Regions from separate parts of the Shewanella sp. SM68 genome, predicted to be linked through region 2. Evidence: predicted binding sites of a transcription regulator. Region 2 holds the regulator's gene; each other region holds the start of a gene.
The links. Region 2 encodes sigma-54, which starts transcription at its own class of promoters, with help from an activator protein. Its sites were predicted from a motif close to GTTGGCACGNNNNTNGNNT; they were not measured.
Positions count from the first base shown of each region.

Region 1: a site for sigma-54 is predicted at 5,165-5,183, ahead of L5M40_RS04885 (P-II family nitrogen regulator). Genes of this name have one in related genera too.
Region 3: a site for sigma-54 is predicted at 2,444-2,462, ahead of flgB (flagellar basal body rod protein FlgB). Genes of this name have one in related genera too.

Region 1 covers NZ_JAKKRU010000002.1:401,822-409,726, forward strand. The annotation lists gene L5M40_RS04860 (hypothetical protein) at 1-169, shown strand, start outside; gene aroG (3-deoxy-7-phosphoheptulonate synthase AroG) at 273-1,328, opposite strand; gene L5M40_RS04870 (tetratricopeptide repeat protein) at 1,680-2,873, opposite strand; gene L5M40_RS04875 (hypothetical protein) at 3,001-3,339, opposite strand; gene L5M40_RS04880 (ammonium transporter) at 3,518-4,768, opposite strand; gene L5M40_RS04885 (P-II family nitrogen regulator) at 4,779-5,117, opposite strand; gene L5M40_RS04890 (hydrolase) at 5,462-6,004, shown strand; gene nrfA (ammonia-forming nitrite reductase cytochrome c552 subunit) at 6,159-7,562, opposite strand; gene narQ (nitrate/nitrite two-component system sensor histidine kinase NarQ) at 7,788-7,905, shown strand, end outside.
Region 2 covers NZ_JAKKRU010000005.1:255,254-263,158, reverse strand. The annotation lists gene mlaF (phospholipid ABC transporter ATP-binding protein MlaF) at 1-161, opposite strand, end outside; gene L5M40_RS10915 (KpsF/GutQ family sugar-phosphate isomerase) at 805-1,782, shown strand; gene kdsC (3-deoxy-manno-octulosonate-8-phosphatase KdsC) at 1,782-2,333, shown strand; gene lptC (LPS export ABC transporter periplasmic protein LptC) at 2,330-2,890, shown strand; gene lptA (lipopolysaccharide transport periplasmic protein LptA) at 2,877-3,431, shown strand; gene lptB (LPS export ABC transporter ATP-binding protein) at 3,428-4,159, shown strand; gene L5M40_RS10890 (RNA polymerase factor sigma-54) at 4,267-5,745, shown strand; gene hpf (ribosome hibernation promoting factor) at 5,774-6,061, shown strand; gene ptsN (PTS IIA-like nitrogen regulatory protein PtsN) at 6,064-6,507, shown strand; gene rapZ (RNase adapter RapZ) at 6,504-7,358, shown strand; gene L5M40_RS10870 (HPr family phosphocarrier protein) at 7,345-7,620, shown strand; gene mgtE (magnesium transporter) at 7,877-7,905, shown strand, end outside.
Region 3 covers NZ_JAKKRU010000008.1:153,106-161,010, forward strand. The annotation lists gene flgE (flagellar hook protein FlgE) at 1-711, opposite strand, end outside; gene flgD (flagellar hook assembly protein FlgD) at 794-1,564, opposite strand; gene flgC (flagellar basal body rod protein FlgC) at 1,589-2,005, opposite strand; gene flgB (flagellar basal body rod protein FlgB) at 2,008-2,412, opposite strand; gene L5M40_RS14270 (CheR family methyltransferase) at 2,556-3,395, opposite strand; gene L5M40_RS14275 (chemotaxis protein CheV) at 3,496-4,416, opposite strand; gene flgA (flagellar basal body P-ring formation chaperone FlgA) at 4,622-5,329, shown strand; gene flgM (flagellar biosynthesis anti-sigma factor FlgM) at 5,405-5,728, shown strand; gene L5M40_RS14290 (flagella synthesis protein FlgN) at 5,731-6,156, shown strand; gene L5M40_RS14295 (LPP20 family lipoprotein) at 6,284-6,736, opposite strand; gene L5M40_RS14300 (FlgO family outer membrane protein) at 6,733-7,365, opposite strand; gene L5M40_RS14305 (flagellar assembly protein FlgT) at 7,646-7,905, shown strand, end outside.

The DNA of each region.
Region 1 (7,905 bases), on a different contig from region 2:
TTCCGCTAAAGTTCAATACCCGCCATTACCACTGATCCAAACTTGGGTGTGGATGATGATCGAATCAGGCAATCCAGAGATACAAGATAAAGGTAGAAACAACCTTATTGCCGCCTTTGGTAGCTTAGCCAAAGCAAATGAATACATTGTTGAAATAAGCAATAAATAGATAAAACAAAGGCGCCGGGATAGTGCCTTTGTTTTTACTTAACCCGCAATCGTTAACGCCTGACTCAGGTATAGTTGCGGTTTATGTTCGCTTGAGCAGATAATTAAACCTGACGGCGTTCGATAATGCTTTGATTCAAAATGGCTAACAGACGCTCGGTATCATCCCAACCAATACACGCATCGGTAATACTCTGCCCATAGCATAACTCTTGACCTTCAATAAGATCTTGACGACCTTCCACTAAATGGCTTTCTACCATAACACCAAAAATAGCAGTATTTCCCGCCGCCACTTGACCAGCGACATCTTCAGCAACCACTAACTGACGTTGATACTCTTTACTACTATTCGCATGGCTAAAGTCGATCATGATGTTGTCGGCAAGCTTTGCTTTTAACAATTGCTGGCTAATCTCAGTGACATGCGGCGCGCTATAATTGGGCTCGCGGCCACCCCGTAAAATAATGTGGCAATCAGGATTGCCCTTAGTCGAAACGATCGCCGAATGGCCCAACTTAGTCACAGATAAAAAATGGTGTGGTGCATTGGCAGCACCTATCGCATCAATAGCAACTTTAATCGTGCCATCTGTACCATTTTTAAAGCCGACCGGACAAGAAAGACCCGAGGCTAACTCTCTGTGTACTTGAGATTCTGTCGTACGGGCGCCAATGGCTCCCCAGCACATTAAATCAGCCATATATTGTGGGGTGATCATGTCAAGAAACTCACCCGCGGTTGGCATACCGCTGTCGTTCAAATCCACTAATAATTTACGGGCGGTGCGTAAACCATCATTGAGTTTAAAGCTGTTATCCATGTAAGGATCGTTAATCAGCCCCTTCCAACCCACTGTGGTTCTTGGTTTTTCAAAATACACTCGCATCACAATTTCGAGTTGATCTTTATAACGTTCACGCAGTGAGACCAAACGCTGTCCATATTCCAACGCAGCTTTGGGATCGTGGATAGAACAAGGGCCAATCACCACTAAGAGACGATCATCAGACTTAGCCAGAATATTATGGATACTATTACGCGCATTAAACACAGTCGCAGAGGCTTTTTCGGAAGCAGGAAATCGTTCAAGAATCGCGATAGGTGGAAGTAACTCTTTTACTTCTTTAATGCGAACGTCATCATTTTGGTAATACATAATTTTACTGCTCCAACGCTGGTGTTTTAGGCTATTTCTATCGCTGCGATAAGGGATCTCAACTGCAATACTGGGTTCAATTTATCGAGTCTCAGGCGCCAATGCAACCAAGTTGTCTCCATTTCAAAAAATCAAATATAACTTATTGTTTTAATATATTTTAAAAAAATAAAAATTCAAATATGCCAGCTAACTCACAGCCTTGATGAACAAAATCGAATATGGCGGATAAAAAGGAATAAACATATTTGCTGCAAGTGTATTTAGGTGCCCTATGTTAGCAAGCAAAGATGTTTACCCGTAATAAGCATAATTGATGACCAGCTCTCCATAGAAAAAAGCGGGCAAATGCTAATGCTGTAACATGACTTGTAACTTGCTCTGATAGCGTTGACGCTCTGACTCATCTCGGCTCAAAGCCAAGGCTTTATCCATATTCAGTTTGGCACGCTTTTCGTCCCCCAGAGCCCAGTAGGTTTTAGATAAACCGAAGAAGAACTCATGACGATAATCCGCTTTTGCCAACGCCCTTTGATACCAAGCCAAGGCCTCGTTGTATTGATGCTCATCATAGGCTTGCTGCCCCATATCATAGTAATAATAGGGATTACGTATTCGCGCTAATTCAAGCACTTTATTAATTTCGGCCCATTCATCAAGCCGACCCTGCTCCCCTAAAATCAAGGCTAAGTTATAAAGCGTTGTCAGATTTTTCGCATCAAACTTGAGTGCATAGCGATAAACCTGTTCGGCCCGCTTTTCATCACCTTTATGCCGGTAAATAATGGCGAGCGTGTTGAGTGAAGGAACAAACTGGCCGACTTTTAAACCCGCTTTGATCAAGGCATAGGCCCTGTCTAAATCACCGTTCACCAAAGACTCTGCCGCCATGTTGTTGTAAAACATACTGATTAAGGTCTGCCGATCCACTTGGGTTTTACCGTATCCCCGTAGAGCTCGCTCCGGCATAAAGTCCACTAAAACAGCTGCAGATGACACATAAACTGAATGTGCGTTTTCAGGTGGAAATAAACGTAAATTCACATGCCCATTGATTAAATAGAAATCACCTTGCTTATCCCATACGGGTTCTATCGCGATATCTTGATACTCAGCACTCACATTCAATATGTCCGCTAATGCAGAAGTCATGACCACTAAAGACATGCAATTACCCGCCCTTTGGGCGTAGGTTTCACGGGCAATTTGGGTCAGATTATTTTGATATCGAAAATCAATGTTAGCGCTATTGGTTTGACTCGCATTGATATAACTAGCTAACCATTCATTGGCTAACATGTTGTTATTGTGTGACAAAGTGTATATCCCATAGCGACGTTTTACGTCTATCACAACCTCGGGGGGCAGATAAAAGATATCAGCAACAGAAGGAATATCGGCCACAGGGGTAAACAGTGAATCGGCAAGTAGCGACTCAAGATCAGACGGATCAGGCGCGATGGTCGTCGAGCTACAAGCAAACAATTGACTGAATACAACGCTCAAGATCGTACTCAAGTATACGGCTCGGAATAGTTTCGACATACGTCCTCCCACACCATTAGCTCCTATTTGAGCTTATTACAAATGGCGAAAAAGACGACATAAAATGGTTACAAAAAATGATAATCGCGATCGATTGAAAATAATCGCAAATAATTTAACGAATTAACTATTGTGAAGGTCGGTCAACTTCTATGTATAACTCACGCTGCTGATAATGATACGGCCGATAGTTATGCTCTCCACAGGTAAAATGTCGATAGGGTTTCATGACCGTAACGCAACCTGAGGGTAAAGCCTGCAAAATTTGGATTTGCTGCTGGCGACGAAGCGACTCCTGCCATTCAAAATCCTTGAGCACTTGATCACGCACGGCAAAGGCATCGACAGGCTCACTTGAGCGATTAACGATCACTTCTCCTGCAAAGGCAGAAACCGATATCCAGCCAGAAATGACGATAAGACTTAGTCGCGAAAATTGACCTATTGTTTTTATATTCAAGCTCATAGAACACTCCTTAATTTATACAAGAAAACAGAATTGCTCAGTAATTAAGCTTATGACCCTGTGCTTAAACTTCAATCACATTGATTACCCATAAAAAAGCAGAGCCTAGGCTCTGCTTCACTATCCCTCGATCCAAGCTAAGCATCAAGGTGAATCACGTATTAATGTGCAAGTTTAATCAGCCCGCATTTTTGACCGTAACAAACTCAGGATAGGCATCAATACCGCAGTCAGAAGCATCCATACCGTTGTATTCTTCTTCCTCAGTCACACGGATCCCCATGGTTATCTTAATCACATACCAGACTGCAAATGATGAGCAGAATACCCAAGTGAAAATGATCGCTGCGCCCGTCAACTGTCCGGTAATAGTTGCATTAGCATTGGATAATGGCACACACATTAAGCCGAGGAAACCAGCCACACCGTGTACTGAAATCGCACCGACGGGATCGTCGATCTTAATGCGATCTAAGCCCACAATCGAGAAGACCACCACACCGCCCGCCACTAAACCAATCACACCCGCCATTAACAATGAAGGCGAAAGAGGATCTGCCGTAATTGCCACTAATCCAGCCAGAATACCGTTAAGGATCATGGTCAAATCCGCTTTACCCCAAATCATCTTACACACGATAAGCGCAGAGATAGCACCAAAAGCCGCTGCGGTATTGGTATTCACAAACACTTTCGCCACTGAGCTTGCATTCGCCGCATCCGACACCATTAATTGCGATCCGCCGTTAAAGCCAAACCAGCCCATCCACAGAATAAACATACCTAAGGTTGCCATTGGCAAGTTAGAGCCTGGAATAGGATTCACTTGACCATTAGGCCCGTATTTACCCTTACGCGCACCGAGTAATATTACGCCAGCAATCGCCGCGGTCGCCCCCGTCATATGCACAATACCGCTACCAGCAAAGTCTACAAAGCCCAGTTTAGCGATAAAACCTTGGCCCCAAGTCCAATAACCTTCTACTGGATAGATAACCGCTGTCATCACCACAGAAAAGAACAAGAAAGCCCACAACTTCATCCGTTCCGCCACAGCACCAGAGACAATTGACATCGCCGTTGCCACAAATACAACTTGGAAGAAGAAGTCAGATTCTAATGCATGGCTCGCATCTGCTGATTGTGAACCAATTAAGGTGCCAATTGACGGTAACCAGCCACCTTCAGTGTTATCCACATACATGATGTTGTAGCCAACCAACAGATACATCACACAGGCAATCGCGTACAGCACAACGTTCTTAGTTAAAATTTCAGTGGTATTTTTAGAGCGAACTAAACCCGCTTCTAACATAGCGAATCCCGCCGCCATCCACATGACTAAAGCGCCAGAAATCAAAAAGTAAAAGGTATCGAGTGCAAAGCGTAGTTCAGTGACTGTGCCGCCTAATTTCGTTAATTCTCCCATTGTCAGCCCCTTATAGCGCTTCAGTATCAAGTTCACCCGTACGGATACGGATAGCATGTTCTAAATCAACGACGAAGATCTTACCGTCACCAATTTTCCCCGTATGGGCCGCAGTGGTAATGGCCTCAATCAACATGTCGAGATTTTCAGCCTTAGTGGCAATTTCTAGTTTTACTTTTGGCAAAAAATCCACCTGATACTCGGCGCCGCGATACAACTCTGTATGCCCTTTCTGACGGCCAAAACCTTTCACTTCGGTCACCGTCATGCCCTCAATACCAATTCCGGCGATAGCTTCACGGACATCATCCAACTTAAACGGCTTGATGATAGCGCTGACTAGTTTCATCCTGACCTCCAAAAAAACGCGATTGTTATTAACTTGTATCAAAGGTAATTCAATCATTAGGCCAACAATTTAATCTATTGATTATTATTGGTTTAAATTGTTTAACACTATTTTTCAAGGTTAAAAATGCACCATAATCGAGCACTAACTGGTGCGATGCACTCTTTTAGTGAGCAGTTTAAGTGCGACAGCTATTCGACCTTAGGCCTATTGGTAACAAGGTTAATTTAGGGTCTACTGGGGGAAGCGTAAAACGAGATGAAATCTGAGCATCACAACACAAGCTCTTAGACAAAAGCGAAGATCATCACTAAGACAATCATCAAGCGCAGAAGGAAGGCCCGATGTTAAAACCTGAAGAATGTGTTCTCGTTATCGTCGATGTGCAGGGAAAACTTGCACAAATCATGGATAACAGTGACAAGCTGCATCAACAACTACAGACCTTAATCCAAGGCGCACAATTATTTGAAATTCCCATACTGTGGTTAGAACAGCTACCCGATAAACTCGGAGCAACTAGCCCTGAGCTGCAAACCTTACTTGCGAAAACCAGCTCACCCATTGCCAAGCAGCATTTTAGCGGCTGGCACTGTGACGCGTTTGCAAAGGCATTAACTAAGACGAATCGCAAACACGTCATACTCGCGGGTATTGAAACCCATGTGTGTGTTTACCAAACCTGTTGTGACCTTATCGAACAGCAATATTCGGTGCATCTCGTCGCAGATGGCGTCTCGTCACGCAGTGCTGAGAATAAACAACTCGGGATCCAAATGATGACGGCCAGGGGCGCCCTATTAACTAACGTAGAATCGTTATTATTTGAATTACAACATCAAGCCCAAGGCGAGCGGTTTAGGGCGTTATTAAAACTGATCAAATAGCGATTTAGCCCGTGGTATTTCTTCAGCCAGCATGACCAACGCCTGACATTACTCGATATTTTTTCCATAAAAAAGCCCCCGCTGAGTCAGCGAGGGCTTTTGTTTGCATGAGGGGTTAGCTCATATCGAAAACTCAACCGCGATTGATTAAAACCTACTTATAAGTGGCTTCGCGTTTTTTCGCTTCTTCATCCCACTTAGGTAATATGTCTTTCTTAAATGCTTCTTTCTCAGCATTCATCTTTTTCATGTCCATACCTAAGGCCGCTTGTGCTTTAGCTTTAGTAGAGATATCAGGAATCGCAACAGGATCTGTGATGCCTTTTTTACCGAGTAATTGCGCTAACTTCACACGAGCATCAGCAGCTTTACTTACCGAAGTTCCCAGAATACGCAATGCTTCATCAGGTGCGTGAGCTGCAACACCATGGGAAGCAATCGCTAAATCCCAACGCCATTGTGAGTGGCGAATATCTGTCAGTATGGGTTTCATTTCTTCTTCAGTTGCGCCAGCTTTCCACGCAGCCTCTGCTTCGAAGTGCGCTTTCACTAATTGCTCTTCCGCTTTCAGTTTCATTTCTTTAACTTTAGCTTTACGCTCATTAGTCACGCCGACCAAAAACTCTTTAGTCTGGCTATGGCAAGTTGCACAGGTTTCTTCAAAACGGTCGAATGGATTGCCCACTTTATGATCGGTAAACTTCTTACCTTCAGCACTGGTCACTTTTGGCATGTGACAGTCAACGCAACTCACATTATTCATGCCGTGAATACCCATTTTCCACGTTTCATACTCTGGATGCTGGGCTTTTAACATTGGTGTCTTAGAAAGGGCGTGTGTCCAATCAGAAAATTGGATTGAGTCATAGTAGACTTCCATTTTTTCAACTGTTGTACCCATATCCCAAGGGTATTTAACAAAATTCTTTTTGTCGTCAGTTTTCTCAAAATAATACTCAACGTGGCACTGAGCACATACCATTGATTCTTTATCTTGTTTAGACGCTTTGCTAAAAGGTGTACCTATAGCTTCAAAAGCACGGTCTGCATAAGGGCGTGAAATACGTAACTTTGGAGAGCTTTTTTCATGGCAATCACCACAACCAATGGTATTTGTCACTTCAGGGCCACCCTTTGACCACTTACCTTTGAAGTAACCATCTTCGCCTTGCTCTTCAATCAAGCGAGGTACGTCAGGGCTCTTACAGCTCCAACATGCCATCGGCATAGAACCATCTTCCGCATTAGCGGGTGCACCTGTACGTAGCGTGTTGCGCACGTCAGTTACCGCATACATGTGGCCGCGTGGTGCATTATAATCTTTAGCAAAACTATAACCCGCCCATAAGATCACCATATTAGGATCTTGTGCAAGAGCATCCACTAGTTCTTCACTTTTAGCGGTATCATGCCAGCTACTGTATTGATTCTTAAATTTATCTTTATAAACTTCGTTGCGAGGCTCTGTTTTATCACTCGCCATTGCGCCCGCTGCCATGAAGCTGGCGGCAACCAGTGCACTCAGTGCAAAGGACTTACCTGTCATCTTCTTCATCATCTCATCTCCGTGTTGCATTATTGTTGTAAATCACGACATCTCCATGGTCAAACTTAGTGATTTAACCCTGCTAAAAATATACCTCTTAGGGGGTATATAGGTTGAAGTTTGCGCTAGATCAAAATGTAAAGGTGTTGTTGTTCACATTTCTATACTTTTGTTAATGTATTACATTATTTTCTAATGTAAAAACCACTGCAAAGTGCCATAACAGCGGCCATCAAAATGAACAGCGGATTAATGAAACGAGGTAGTCTAACCTCAAAAATCTTAGGATTAATGTTAGTACTTATTCTGCTCTCTAGTAGTTTATCGACTTTTGCTATCATCAATTTGTCCTACA
Region 2 (7,905 bases):
ATCAATTTCAACAGGGTCGTTTTGCCTATGCCGCTCGGCCCCATGATCGCCGTCACCTTGCCCCTTGGAATGGACAGGCTAATATCTTCATATATCACACGCTGACCGCGGCTAAACCCCAAATTACGGATCTCAACCAACGGCGTTTGTTCTTGAGTCATGCTTGATTCCGACATTTGCAAATGAGGTGATCCTAGTCTTCCTAGACTGACCAATCGAAGAGCCGCAAATTGTACGTAATTGCGCTTTAACCTACAACCGAATCGACACTATCGCCCTGCGATACTTTCAATTTGCCTCATTTACAGCGAAAATGCGCCCTAAGTTTTCACTCTGCACAGGTAAAATGTTACTTAATGTTTTCAACCTAGTTGCAGAATTGGCAGTATTGGCTAATTCGTTCGCACTTAGCTCACTCTTCGCCCACTTTTATCGGGGAGAGTCGATACGCAATTGCGCAATAGAGGCATCCCATAGGGTAATACCCGCTGCGATATGGGATAAATCCATTGAAATAAACGACAAAGACGATGATATTGCTCAAGACCTTCTGCCGCTAAACACGTTATTGTGCGTGAATAGCTAACGCAGCTGAACTTGACGAGTCGGATCAATCGCTCTAGCCTGCCGCAATTGTTTTGCTGTTTTCGGTAATTAACCACAGCAAGACATAAGCTAAATTGTCTGAAAACAAACTAATACTTGGCAGAAAGCCTATTACATATCATCTTTATCGCGTACCAAATTGTGCTATTCCAATCCCATCAATGGGGCGACAAAGACAATGCAAAAAGAGAGATAGACATGGTAGACAAATCACAACTGCGCCAATGGGGTTGTAAAGTTATCGACATTGAAAAGTCAGCCCTAGACAATCTTTATCAATATGTTGATTCGGCTGAATTTGCAGAGGCTTGCGAGTTGATCCTCAACTGCACTGGCAAAGTGATTGTCATGGGAATGGGCAAATCGGGCCATATCGGCAATAAGATTTCTGCCACCCTCGCCAGCACAGGAACGCCAGCATTTTTTGTGCATCCGGGTGAAGCCAGCCACGGCGATCTGGGTGTATTGGCCGATAACGATGTGATTTTAGCGATTTCAAATTCTGGTGAGTCGAGTGAAATCCTCACCTTAATGCCGGTCATCCAACGTATGGGCGTGCCTGTTATTGCGGTAACGGGTAAACCCGAATCGAATATGGCGCGATTATCTAAAGTGCATTTATGTATTGAAGTCCCAGAAGAGGCTTGCCCACTTGGACTTGCCCCAACCTCAAGTACCACAGCGACCTTAGTGATGGGCGATGCCATCGCCATTGCGCTGCTGCAAGCGAAAGGCTTTACCCGTGATGATTTTGCTATGTCCCATCCCGGCGGTGCTTTAGGACGTAAGTTGCTGTTAAAAGTCTGTGATGTGATGCACAGCGGTGATGACTTACCGCTCGTCAACCACGATATTTGTATCACAGAAGCCCTGTACGAAATCTCCAAGAAAGGCCTAGGCATGACGGCGATTATCGATGATCAGCGCAAGCTGGTTGGTATCTTCACCGACGGTGATTTACGCCGCGTTATCGATGCCGAAGTGAATTTACGCACGACGCCCATTGCCGATGTGATGACCCGTAACTGCGTCACGATCACGGATAATGTATTGGCCGCCCAAGCGCTGCAAGTGATGGACTCAAAAAACATCAACGGATTAATTGTTATTGATAAAGACCGCCATCCTATCGGCGCTCTTAACATGCTAGACATGGTTAAAGCAGGAGTCATTTAATGCCACAGCAAGGATTTTACGGCCCAATCAGTGATGATGTGTGGCAACGCGCGCAAAAGATTAAACTGTTAATCTGTGACGTCGATGGGGTGTTTTCCGACGGCCGTATTTACTTGAGTAATAGCGGCGAAGAGCTCAAAGCCTTCCATACCCGTGACGGTTATGGCGTGCGCTCACTCCTCACCAGCGGTTTCAACCTCGCCGTGATCACAGGACGTCAATCCAAAATCGTTGAAAACCGTATGACAGCCCTTGGTGTTACCCATATTTACCAAGGCGTAGACAATAAGTTCGAGCCCTATGAAGCATTGCTCGCACTTTATGGTGTCACCCCAGAAGAAGTGGCTTATATCGGTGATGATATTGTCGATCTCCCCGTGATGAATGTCGTCGGTTTAGCGGTCAGTGTTGCTGACGGCCACCCCTATGTACGCCAACACGCCCATTTTGTGACTACGCTCAATGGTGGCCACGGTGCACTGCGTGAACTCACAGATCTGTTACTCCTAAGTCAAAATAAATTCACTTCGGCCCATGGAATGAGTATATGAGTCGTGTGACACTCGCGATTATCGCTTTTTTTGGAACTGCACTAGCGCTTTACTGGCAGGTCCAGAACAAACACAGCGGTGATTCCGATAACAGAGTAAAAGATCAAAATACCCCAGATTTCATCGTTGAAGATCTGCGCAGTGTTGAGTTCAATGAGCAAGGACTAGTGAATAGCCGTGTGACGGCGAAACACATGGAACATTATGATTCAACGAATCAAACTTTCTTTACTCAACCTGTTTATCTTGTTTATCCAGACCAAGGTAAAGCACAATGGCAACTCAGGGCAGATCAGGGCAAGCTAAACAAGGAAACTGGCAAGGTTGTATTAGAAAATAATGTTATTATCGATGCCATTAGCCCAGAAGAACCGATTCAGACCTTGTCCACCAGTTATCTGGAACTCGATCTCAACACTATGATAATGACCTCTGACCGTACCATTTACGTCACAGGGAAAGATTTTAATATTCAAGGCCAAGGCCTTTATGCCGACCTCAACGCGCAAGAAGTGCAATTGACCAGTCAGGTAGTAGGAACATATGAAGCAAAATAACGTATTACTTGCCAGCCTAATGCTAATTATGAGCATGAGTGCTTTCGCGAAAGTCGGCGACTTAAAGCAAGAAGTCAAAATTAAAGCTGTGAGCCAAACTGCGGATATCAAAAACAACCAGATCATCTTCTTTGGTCCGGTGGAAGTTACCCAAGGCTCAATAAAAATCCAAGCAAATGAACTGCGTGCATTTTCCGCTGAAGGTGAAAATAGCAAAACTTTGGTCGCCACAGGCAACCCTGCTACGTATAGCCAAATATTAGACGATGGCCGCCCAGCATCGGCAAGCGCGAAAGAAATTCGTTACGATATGGCAAGCCGCACCTTAACACTGAAAGGTATGGCGTCATTAGATCAAGCGGGTAGCCAAGTTACAGGCAATTTAATCCGCTATAACATGATTCAACAGAAATTGATGGCCGAGAGTACTGGCAGTGGTGACGATCGCGTGATCACTATTATTCAGCCAGAAAACTATCAAGATGATGCTAAATCAGATGCTCCAGCGGATAAACCTGTGAAAAAGCAGGACTCTAAATGACCCAAATCACCTTAAGAGCACAAAATCTGGCGAAAAGTTACAAGAGTCGCCAAGTGGTTAAAGACGTCAGTCTGACGGTAAAAACCGGTCAAGTCGTTGGCCTACTCGGTCCAAACGGTGCAGGTAAAACCACGACCTTTTACATGGTTGTCGGGCTAGTGAAGAGCGATAAGGGACATATCTTTATCGACGATGATGATTTAACCGCAGATCCTATGCATCTGCGTGCCCGCAAAGGCATAGGTTACTTACCGCAGGAAGCCAGTATCTTTCGTAAGCTAACTGTTCATGACAACATCATGGCCGTACTGCAAACTCGTAAAGAACTTAAAAACGAAGAACGAGAAGAAGAACTAGAACATCTGCTCGAAGAGTTTCATATCACCCACATCCGTGACAGCCAAGGCATGTCATTGTCGGGTGGCGAACGTCGTCGCGTCGAAATTGCGCGGGCTTTAGCCGCTAATCCTAAGTTCATTTTGCTCGATGAACCGTTTGCCGGCGTCGATCCTATTTCGGTTATCGACATCAAGAAGATTATCGAACAACTCAAAAGTCGCGGCCTTGGCGTACTGATCACAGACCATAATGTCCGCGAGACATTAGATGTATGTGAACATGCTTATATTGTGAGTCACGGAAACCTGATTGCCGAAGGAACTCCAGCAGAGATCTTAGACAATCAGCAAGTTAGGGCTGTGTACTTAGGTGAACAATTCAGGCTATAGTTAATCGAGCGAAGCCTATGGAGACAATTTATACCGCCATTAGGCTTCACTCAAGATAATATTAAGCGACCTTATCCAACAATAATAACGTAGGGATCAGCGGTAACATGAAAGCGTCACTCCAGCTCAAACTGGGTCAACAGTTAACCATGACGCCACAATTACAACAGGCCATACGTCTGTTGCAACTGTCGTCATTAGAACTGCAGCAAGAGATCCAGCAAGCATTAGATTCTAATCCCCTTCTCGAGCTGGAAGAGGATCAATTCGACGCCACTAAAACCCCTGTAAACCAAACGCTATCCGATACGGATTTCAGTGAATCTAGCACTCTGCCACCAGAAAAAGACAGCTCCACCATAGACACGGCAGAGTCGCTAACCAAAGAATCCATACCCGATGAGCTCCCCATGGACACCACATGGGATGAAGTGTTTACCGCCTCCCCAAACTCAGGCCCCGGCGGCAGTCGTGAAGACGATATGCCCTTCCAAGGCGAGACCAGTGAAGGTTTGTACGAACACTTAGAATGGCAAAAAAACCTCACGCCGTTTTCTGAAACCGATTTAGCCATTGCCACCGCCATTATTGATGCCATCGACGATCAGGGCTATCTCACCCAAAGCACTGAAGAAATTCTCGAAGCCATGGGCAATCCTGAAGTTGAGCTTGACGAAGTCGAAGCCGTACTCAAGCGTATTCAGCATTTTGATCCCATAGGCGTTGCCGCCCGCGATTTAAGTGAATGCCTGCTGATCCAACTGTCGCATTTCGCCGCTGATACTCCCAACCTAGAAAACGCCCGTATGCTGATCAAAGATCATTTAGATCTGATCGCCGCCCGTGATTTTAGGTTATTGATGCGTAAGACTAAATTAAAAGAAGATGAATTAAGGGATGGTATAGCACTTATCCAAACCCTCAATCCTCGCCCAGGTTTGTTGATCACGCCCAATAATGACGAATACGTTATCCCAGATGTGTCTGTGTCGAAGAAAAATGGCCGCTGGGTCGTTGAGCTTAATCCTGACTGCATGCCAAAAATCAATGTAAATCAACATTATGCTTCTATGGCACGCAGTACCAAAAACCAAGCCGATAGCCAATTTATTCGCGGCCATCTGCAAGAGGCTAAATGGTTTATTAAGAGCTTAGAAAGCCGTAACGATACTTTGCTTAAAGTTGCTAATTGCATAGTGCAATATCAGCAAGGTTTCTTTGAGTATGGTGAAGAAGCCATGAAGCCTATGGTGCTTAACGATATTGCCGAAGCGGTAGAAATGCATGAGTCCACCATCTCACGGGTCACAACTCAAAAATACATGCATACCCCTAAGGGACTTTTTGAACTAAAATACTTCTTCTCTAGCCACGTCGGTACTGACGATGGTGGTGAGTGCTCATCCACAGCAATCAGAGCCTTTATAAAGAAACTGGTTGCAGCGGAAAACCAGAAAAAACCATTAAGCGATAGTAAGATGGCACAACTTCTGGCAGAACAAGGGATCAACGTAGCCCGCAGAACCATTGCGAAGTACCGAGAGGCTATGCTTATTCCACCTTCTAATCAGCGTAAAAGTTTATAACCTACAGTGGATATCGGAGGACGTTTCTATGCAAATAAACCTAAGTGGACACCATGTCGAAATTACCGAATCGTTACGTGCATATGTAGAAGAAAAGTTTTCAAAACTTGAACGCCATTTCGAACAGATCAATAATGTGCACGTTGTGCTCAATGTTGAGAAAATGCAACAGATTGCTGAAGCGAGAATAAACCTCATAGGTGGTGAAGTTTTTGCTACTTCAGAGCATGCTGACATGTATGCCGCTATAGACGCCCTGATTGACAAGCTTGACCGTCAGGTTATTAAACACAAAGAGAAGTTAACAAAACACTAATAATGGAACTTTGTACCATACTGCGGCCGGAGTGCACTACCTGCGCCACTCCGGGCAGCAAGAAAAAGGTACTGGAACTCATCAGCGACTTAGTCGCTGCCCAGTACCCGACCCTCTCATCTCAAGAGATATTCGAAAGCCTAGTGGCGCGCGAAAAGATGGGGAGCACAGGTATAGGTAACGGCATCGCCATTCCACATGGTCGACTAGCCGATATAGATCAGCCCATTGCCATACTAATTAAGTGTGAAGAGCCGATAGCATTTGATGCTATCGATAAGCAACCTGTTGATATTTTATTTGCACTACTGGTGCCTGCAGACCAATGTCAGCAGCACTTAAGTACCTTGTCTTGCATGGCCGAAAAGCTGAGCGACAAGCAAATATTAAAGCAATTACGCAAGACGCATGATGAAACGGAACTCTATCAGGTAATCACTGGATGAAACTGGTCATAGTGTCGGGCCGCTCAGGCTCAGGCAAATCTGTCGCCCTTAGGGTACTCGAAGATCTCGGCTATTATTGTGTCGATAACCTTCCCTTGCCATTGATTGGCAGTTTGCTTGAGCAACTCAAAGGCAGTAACGATCTCGTCGCCATCAGTGTCGACGTGCGTAACATGCCTGAGCAGGATAAGGTCTTAGTGAAACAACTCGCTAGCCTACCTCCAGATACTGAGTTAACGAGCTTCTTCCTTAACTCCAGCGATAAAATTCTGCTTAAGCGTTACAGCGAAACCCGCCGTTTGCATCCTTTGTCGAAGAGCCGAGTCTCTTTGCAAGAAGCGATAAAGCTGGAGGGAAAACTGCTCGAGCCTATGTCAAAACTGGTCGATCACTACATAGATACGTCGAATTTGAATATCTATGATTTAAGTGACCAAGTCAGACAAATTCTCCTTGGTAGTGTCGATAAAGAACTCGTGATCAACTTCGAGTCCTTTGGCTTTAAGCACGGAATGCCCACCGAAGCCGACTTTATGTTCGATGTGCGCTTCCTGCCCAATCCCCACTGGGAGTTGGCGCTGCGGCCATTGACTGGCTTAGATGAACCCGTAGCTGAGTTCTTAAATCGCCAACCACTGGTCAATAAGTTCATCTGGCAAATCGAAAATTTACTGGAGACTTGGCTGCCACACCTCGAGCGTAACAATCGCAGTTATTTAACGGTAGCCATTGGCTGCACAGGTGGACAGCACAGATCGGTTTACGTCGCAGAGCAATTGGCAAAACGCTTTAGTAACGGTAAACATAAAGTGTATGCCCGTCATCGAGAGCTCAACAATGCCAAAGCTTGAACGTCAGATAACTATCTGTAATAAGCTCGGTTTACATGCCCGTGCCGCCACTAAGTTGGTGGTACTGGCTTCCGAGTTTGATGCGACCATCACCTTAATCCAAGGCGATAAACAAGCATCGGCCGCCAGTGTGCTTGGCTTGCTGATGCTTGAAACTGGCATGGGTAAAACCATTAAGCTTATCGCCGAAGGCCCAGATGCAGAGCCGGCTCTCGATGCCATTTGTGCCTTAATCGACGCTAAGTTTGACGAAGCCTGTTAGTTTCACTTCACACTAAGCACTTCATCGTTAGTTTCACTTCATGTCTAGTTTAAAAAACTTGCCATTCACACATGGCAAAACATTTGTCGCTCGACGATACAAGCCACAGGCGATTACACTAGCGGTCATTGCGCTGGCGCTGGCCTTAACCTTACCTTAGCCGTCTTAATCTATGTCATCGACTGACGCTTAGTCACCGCTAAATCCTAGCCCAACACTAAGATCTCAAACCAATTTGCCGCACAATGGAGGACAAATGCCCGTAGATAATGCAGAAAACGATCA
Region 3 (7,905 bases), on a different contig from region 2:
TAGATCGACTTGCTTTCCATCAACAGCATAGTAAGCCACCCAATTGTTCTCACCATTGTACGAACCGTCTTTGGGCTTAACAAAATAAGTGGTCATAATATGTGGCTCACCGAGTGAGTCATAAATTGTCATTGAAGTAACGTTATTGTAGGTTTTTGCATCTAGAGGATCGAATGCCGCGGGGTCGAGTGCACTTTCCTTAGCATTTAAGTTCATTTGTAAAGTAACATTCTCAGTCTTTACAGGGCTACCTGCAGTGTCTGGTATTTGTACCGGCTTAGCCGTCGTTAAACTCACTGATGTTGAGTTCCCATCTTTATCCACTGGGAAAGTTTGCAAATAATTACCCGCAGAATCAACCATGTAATTATTTTTATCGACCTTAAATGCTCCAGCACGGGTAAACGAGTGGTCTAATGTACCCAGTTCAGAGGCAGTAACGAAAAAGCCACCACCTTTAATCGCCATATCAAGGGAGTTATTCGTCAACTGTAAGCTACCTTGATGGAATTGCTGTGCCACTTGACTCGTAGCAACACCACCACCGACAGCAGTTTTAGCATTTGAAAAAATAGAATTAGCGTAAACATCCGCAAATTCAGCACGGGACTCTTTAAAGCCAATGGTGTTCGCATTAGCAATGTTATTCGCCGTAGTGTTTAAATCTTTCTGCGCGGCAGAAATGCCACTCAATGCAATGTTAAACGACATAATTCACCTCTACACTTGACTCAATTCATTTATGAGCAACTTACGCCCAATTCGGATACTGCAAAAATTCTTTTATGCAAACTTAGGTTTCAGACACAGCTAACACATCGGTTAACTTGATGCCCATACCGCCTCTCAAGTTAAGAATCGCGCCAGTACTGGCCGTACCGAGAGAAACGCTGGTCACATGAGCATAGGTCGAGACTGGCAATTCTTGGGATTTCCCATCCACTAAACCACTCGCCTTGATCGTATAGTTACCTGCGGTTACAGGGTTTCCATCTTTATCGAGGCCATCCCAGTTAACATCGACATTTCCCCCCTTACTGCCATCAACTTTAAAGGTGGTCACAACTTGGCCTTTCTCATCCTCAACACGTACAGTAACTTCAGGAATTTTAGCTGGCGTGCTAATCACACCTTTTATTGTTGGGCTTTCAGCTGAAATGTTACCTGTATCAGTTGGGATCAATACCTTGCGACCAACAAGTCCTGATGCCTGTAATGCTTGGCTTGATGTCATAACACCGTTTAAATTAACGATTTCCTTATTCAACTTAGTAATACCATCAACCGTCGAGAATGATGCCATCTGCGCAATCATTTGGTCGTTGTCGACGGGCTTAAAGGGATCTTGCATCGATAACTGTTGGCTTAATAACGAGAAAAAGTCATCTTGAGTTAACTGCTGGCTTTTTGCTTCCGGTACTATTGAATCTTTTGGCAAACGTATGCCATCAAGAAACGGATTACCCGTTGAGCTGGTTGATGAATTCGTCGTAACGGCATTTGGCTGACTCTTATTTTGAGCCGTCTGCGCCGACGCTTGGTTAATTTGATTAATGAGGCTCACAGCTTACCTCCTAAGTAACACATGTTATTTACCCATCCCAAGTGTTTGTTGCAGCATAGACTTAGCTGCTTCAGCGACTTGAACATTCATTTGATATGAGCGCGAAGCAGAAATCATATCTGCCATTTCTTCCATGACATTAACATTCGGTTTATAAATAAAGCCGTCCGCATCCGCCATTGGATGATCAGGCGAGTATTCTTTCAGTAGTGGTTTATCACTTTCTACAATGCCTTTTACTGCAACGCCTTGAGAAGCTTGTTGCTGACTTTGGGCTTTAGCCATTTCGGCTTCAAAAATGGGATGACGGGAACGATAGGTCTTATCTACACTACTCGAGACGGAATCCGCGTTGGCTATGTTGCTCGCGGTGGTGTTTAGCCTGACCGATTGAGCAGACATTCCCGAGCCAGCAACATCAAATATGCTAAATAAACTCATGATTAATCCCCTCTCAACGCTTTCTTCATGCCACTAAACTTACTATCTAAAAAACCTAGCGACATTTGATATTCAAGTGCATTTTGCATGAATGCCGATTGTTCCTGTTGGATATCAACAGTATTACCATCACCGGTATCGGGTTGATTCGGCACACGGAACTTAACAAATTGCCCAGTCAACTCCGCAAGCCCAAAATGCTTATCTGGCTCTTGCATTTCAAGACTATTTCGCTGCTGCTGTTGGCCTCGAGCGGCCTGCATTGCCGCAGAAAAATCAACATCGCGGGCTTTGTAATGTGGCGTATCTGCGTTAGCGATATTGCTTGAAATGACTTCAGCCCGCTGCGCTCTAATACCGAGAGTGTATTGATGCACACCCAGTGCATTATCAAAATTGATCGCCATAAAATTGCCTCCTCGTGTTCTCACGAAAATAAAGCAATTCATGTGCCAACATCAGGAAAATTTTGAGAATAACAACAAGGATGAGCAAGTGATGGGTAAAAAATTACCGACAATTGTCGGTAATTTTCTTTAGAGCGGCTGAGTTAAGTCTTTTTCTGGTAATAAATGCCAGGGTTACAACGAACCATATCAAACTCGTCCGTTAAACCAGCGATAGATTCTGATGCACCGAGAAATAAAATCCCTTTGGGATTGAGAGCGGCAGCGAATTGCCGCAAAATTTTTGCCTTTGCCTCTGGTGCAAAATAAATAAGCACATTGCGGCAAAAGATAATGTCGAACTTGCCAAGCAGACTATAACTCTCAAGCAAATTATGCGCTCTAAAGTTCACCAACCGCTTCACATTATCCTTTAACTTCATATTGCCAGAAGGTAATGCATCAAAAAACTGACGCTTACGTTCTTCAGATAAACCACGCGCTAATGCCAAACTATCGTACTCGGCATTTTTACAGCGTTCCAACATGGAAGGAGATAAATCCGTTGCTTGAATCGAAGCACTACCAGCCAAGGCACCAGGCTTCTTCTGTTGATACTCAAGAATAGTCATAGCCAATGAGTATGGCTCTTGGCCTGACGAGCAAGCCGCAGACCAAATTTTAAGCGGACGCCCCAGACGACTGTATTCTGGTAGTAGGACATTATTCAACAACTCAAATGGATAACGATCACGGAACCAAAGGGTTTCATTGGTCGTCATAGCATCGATCACTTCAGCTCTGAGCGCACGCTCAGTAGGCTTCATCGAATGCTTAACCACATCAGATAAGGATGGCAGGTTATATTTGCCCATCAAAGGAGCAAGACGACTGCGCACAAGATATTGCTTATTTTCACCCAGTACGATGCCGCTGTGTTGCTCTAAGAACAACCTAAATTGATTATATTCAGCCTCAGCGAGTGATTTATTTGGCACATTCACATCCTAAATCCTATAGCAAGCACCAAAATCAGTGCGAAACCATCATGTTATAAAGTCGAGATTATAGCGTAAAGCGTATCTAGGTACTAACCTACAGCAATTACAAACTTAAATGCTTATTCACAGCAGCGGCCAGTTCGTCAGGATTAAACTTAGCGATAAAGTCATTAGCCCCCACTTTTTGAACCATTGCCTGATTGAATACACCACTTAACGAAGTATGCAGTACCACTTTAATATGCTTAAGCTTAGGATCATCTCGGATTTCAGCGGTCAGGGTGTAGCCATCCATTTCAGGCATCTCAATATCAGAGATGATGAGGGGGATCTCATCGGCCACATTATCCATCTCTTTGGCGATTTCTTTAAGCTTGTCTAATGCTTCGCGACCATCTTTTGCGGTATCAATTTGTAAATTCAATGACTCAAGTGAACGAATAATTTGCTTACGCGCCACGGCAGAATCATCAATAACCATAATATGGTAATGCTGAGTTCTGTCGAGGGTCAGTTTTTCATTGGCTTCTTCACTGATAGCCGTTTTAACCGGTGAAATCTCATCTAAGATTTTTTCCACATCGAGAATTTCAACTAATTCACCTTCAATTTCAGTCACAGCTGTCAGATAAGAATAACGACCAGCACCTTGCGGCGGAGGCATAATCGCTTCCCAATTCATGTTGATGATCCGCTCAACAGAACTGACCAAGAAGCCTTGAACACTGCGGTTATATTCAGAAATAATGATGAAACAGTTTTCAGTGCTCGCTAAAGGTTTTCCCCCTGTTGCCGCACTCAAATCAATCACTGAAATGGTTGTTCCACGAATATGAGCAACACCCTTCACATAAGGATTAAGTTTAGGCAAAGTGGTCAGTGGTGGACACTGCAGTACTTCTTTCACCTTAAACACGTTAATCCCAAACCGTTGACGACCGTTTAATTTAAAAAGCAGTAATTCTAAACGGTTTTGTCCAACGAGCTGGGTTCGTTTGTTGACTGAATCAAGAATACTCGACATAACTCTGCCTTGTTGTTCTGTTTATGTTCGGCCCTATAACTCAGTTGAGTATAGGCATATTAATTGCTTACGTCTTATCTATCGATAAACATAGTCGAAACTGAGTCAATCTTCTGACAGTGATGCAAATTATTATTACAGTGGTCAGCTTCGAACTTAATAAAAGTATAGGTGCATTCTGGCGTTACAAGCTAGTCTCTTCATTATGAAAGTAAATTTAGTCTGTTTTTTTAGTCTTTTCACCCTCTTCATGCCCGCTTTTGCGAGTGCAGAGCCTATTGTCCCCACCGTATCGGCAATCTCAGAATTAGCTAAAGCGCTTATTTCAGAAAAAATATCCGTTCCAGAAAATGCCAAAGTAAATATTTCGCCACAGATGGTTGACGCAAGAATGCTGCCGTCACAATGTTCGTCTCCAATGAAAGTTGAACTGGCTAGCGATAGGGAAATTAGCCGTAATAACACCTTAAAAGTCAGCTGCGATACACAAGACTTAGCTTACCCTTGGCAAATCTATATCTCGGTTCGGGTGGATATCTTATTCCCCGTTGTTGTCTCAACCGAAATCTTAGCACCAGGCGAACTCATCTCTCCTAGTCAAGTAGAAGTCCGTTACATTGAACAAAATAGCTTGAGAGGTGCCGAATTCGATGACCCGAGTAAATTGGCTGGCGTGCGAGTAAAACGACGAGTAGCAAAAGATAATCCCATATTAAGTAACAACTTATGCTTCGTTTGTAAAAATGATTCGGTATCTATCTACGTTCGTTCTGGCTCATTCGAGCTCAAAACAGTAGGCGAAGCCCTACAAGATGGCAATAAAGGTGATCGGATCAGAGTCAAAAATAGCAGTTCAAACAAAGAACTAGATGCTATAGTCACAGGCATTGGCGAAGTTGAAGTAAGAATGTAAAATAATCTAAAGCTTTTTTGTAAGCTGCCGATACCCCAGTTAAGAAATCCCGTACACACGACGCTGGAGCCTAAAATGGCAATTGATATTAGCAAACTCAACACTGCAACGACTGCGCAAGTTCGTTCAGGTGCAACGAAAACGAGCAGCGATCAATCTGCTCAAGTTGCTACAAAATCGACAACACCACAAAGAAGCGACTCTGTGGTCATTACGGCCCAGGCACAACAACTTCAAGGAGCTCAGACTAAAATGGCTAGCCTTCCTGAAGTTGATCAAAAGAAAGTAGCAGAAATCAAACAAGCTATTGCCGAAGGTCGCTATAAAATTGACCCAGAAAAGTTGGCTGCCAATATTGCAAGTTTTGAAGCCGAACTTAATGACTTAAATAAAGAGTAACTATGACTGAAATAGCTAAACTGGTAGATCTACAACACGCCCATTTGGCTGTTCTTAAGCAAATCATACTCAAGGAAAAAGGCGCTTTGGTTGACCAAAACGCCGATTTACTGCTTTCCCTTGCTAACGAAAAATCGCAATGTCTGAAAGAACTAAAGACTAATGATGATATTCTGGCAAAACACAGTGATAAATCGCTACTCACTCAGCAAGTCGAACTCGTGCATAAAATGGCCGAGATCAAAGACGCATTGACTGAATGCAAAGAATTAAACGAACAAAATGCCAGTTTAATTGAGATGAATTTAGCGAGTTTAAATCGCTTTGCTCAAGCTTTACAAGCCAGTAGAAACGCCTCCAGCCTCACCTATAACGATAAAGGCAAGACCTCGACTATCTCAAGTTTAGGCAATGATTTAAAGGCCTAACAAGCGCATCACTCCCACTTAGCATTCCCTTTTCTAAGCTCTGATTAGATCTTAATGTCTTGTACAAAAAGAAAAGCCGCGTTAATACGCGGCTCAATACATGCTGTTGAACATACATTCAATAACGCTAGAAATACGTCACTTCCTTCACTCGTTGTGGACGGTTCTGTTGTTGATAAAGCGCCCAAACCTGTGAAAAATCAAGTTCTAACTCAGTCACATAATGCTCGCCTGCTGGATAACTCTTAACGACTCGTGCGCCGCGGATCACGCCAGAAACTGACGCTTTGACATTATCGTCCGTCAACATCCAATCACTAACACTGCTGTTTGCCGTTATTTTCTGCCCATAAACTTGTTCCGCTAATTCACGATAAGCCACAATTTTTGATGCCTGCATAGCCATCAACACTCTTTGTGATTGCTCTTTAGCCGGTTGAGTCGCTAAGGGCGCATATCCTATAGCCGTTAACTTAGGAAAACTCGGCGGCGGCACATCTTCCCATTGCACATATCTATCTTTAGCAGCGCAGCCAGTTAGCATTAGCCCCGTGATAAGTAATAAAAGGTAGTGTTTCATTTTCCATCTCCTAAGACACGTACTTCATTCATGCCCGGACTCGCCTGACGATATAAGATGCCATTTTGTGACACAATTTGCTCCGAAGGCTGCATGTAGTTTGCCAACTCTTTTTGAGTCACAAAAGTTTGAGATGCCGATACCACGCGATTGTTACTAATGTTCACAATCCGAGTATTGATCGCCATACCATTGGTTACTACGCTCATAGTCGAAACGACAAGATGCTCAACAGGAAGATCTTTCGACAATTTTTGCCAATCTCGCGTCAAAATAAAATCCCCGTCAGATGTGACTCTCAAGCCATCAGCTAAGTTTAAATCCACCACATTAAACTGAAAGCTATGGAGCGACGTCATTAATCCTTGCTGTAACTGTTGCGCTAACGCATTAGTGCCATTCAAATCGCCCACTAATACTGGTGTTGCAACTACGATAGGTTGATCAGCACGCAAAGCATCATTTTGCTTAACGAGCTCAGTCACTATTCGCTGTGCTAAATGGTTGATCACTGCCGTTGGCGGCAACCCATTGCCATCCACTAAACTCGGTTTGGGCGGCGTAACAGGTTTAGCTACACATCCACCTAACATTATCAATGTTAAGGGAATAATCACACGCTTTAGCATTGGATTTACCTCATCTATGGGTGCATTGGCAGTCAAGTGACTCACTTTCTAAGCTTCAAATTTTTAATGAGTAACAAAAACCAGCAATCTTCGGACCAATATTAACCTCAGTCCGACAATATTCTTCTATTACCCAGTATATCGACTGTAACAATGGAAACTTTATCAAAAGTTCTCATACTCAGGCACGAAATTTGCTTTATTGCCATATTAGGTTAAGAGTCAGAAAACTGGCTCGATTGGTAATATCGCCATTAGCTTAGCGATAAGGATTGAATTGATGCACATACCAGGTTCAGCTTCGCTCATCATTTTGAGCCTTTTACTACTTTCTTTGCCCACCAGAGCCGAATGGATAGAAGCCAGCGGAGAAGCAACTATTATCAATGGTAATACAGCTCAAGCAAGGGAAGAAGCAATTAATCAAGCTGTTAGCTATGCGACATTAAGCACAGGTATTCAAATATCCAGCGAGCAACAAACCTCTAATGGTAACCTCACACAAAATAACTTTGCGATAAATCGCAACGCCCAAGCCAT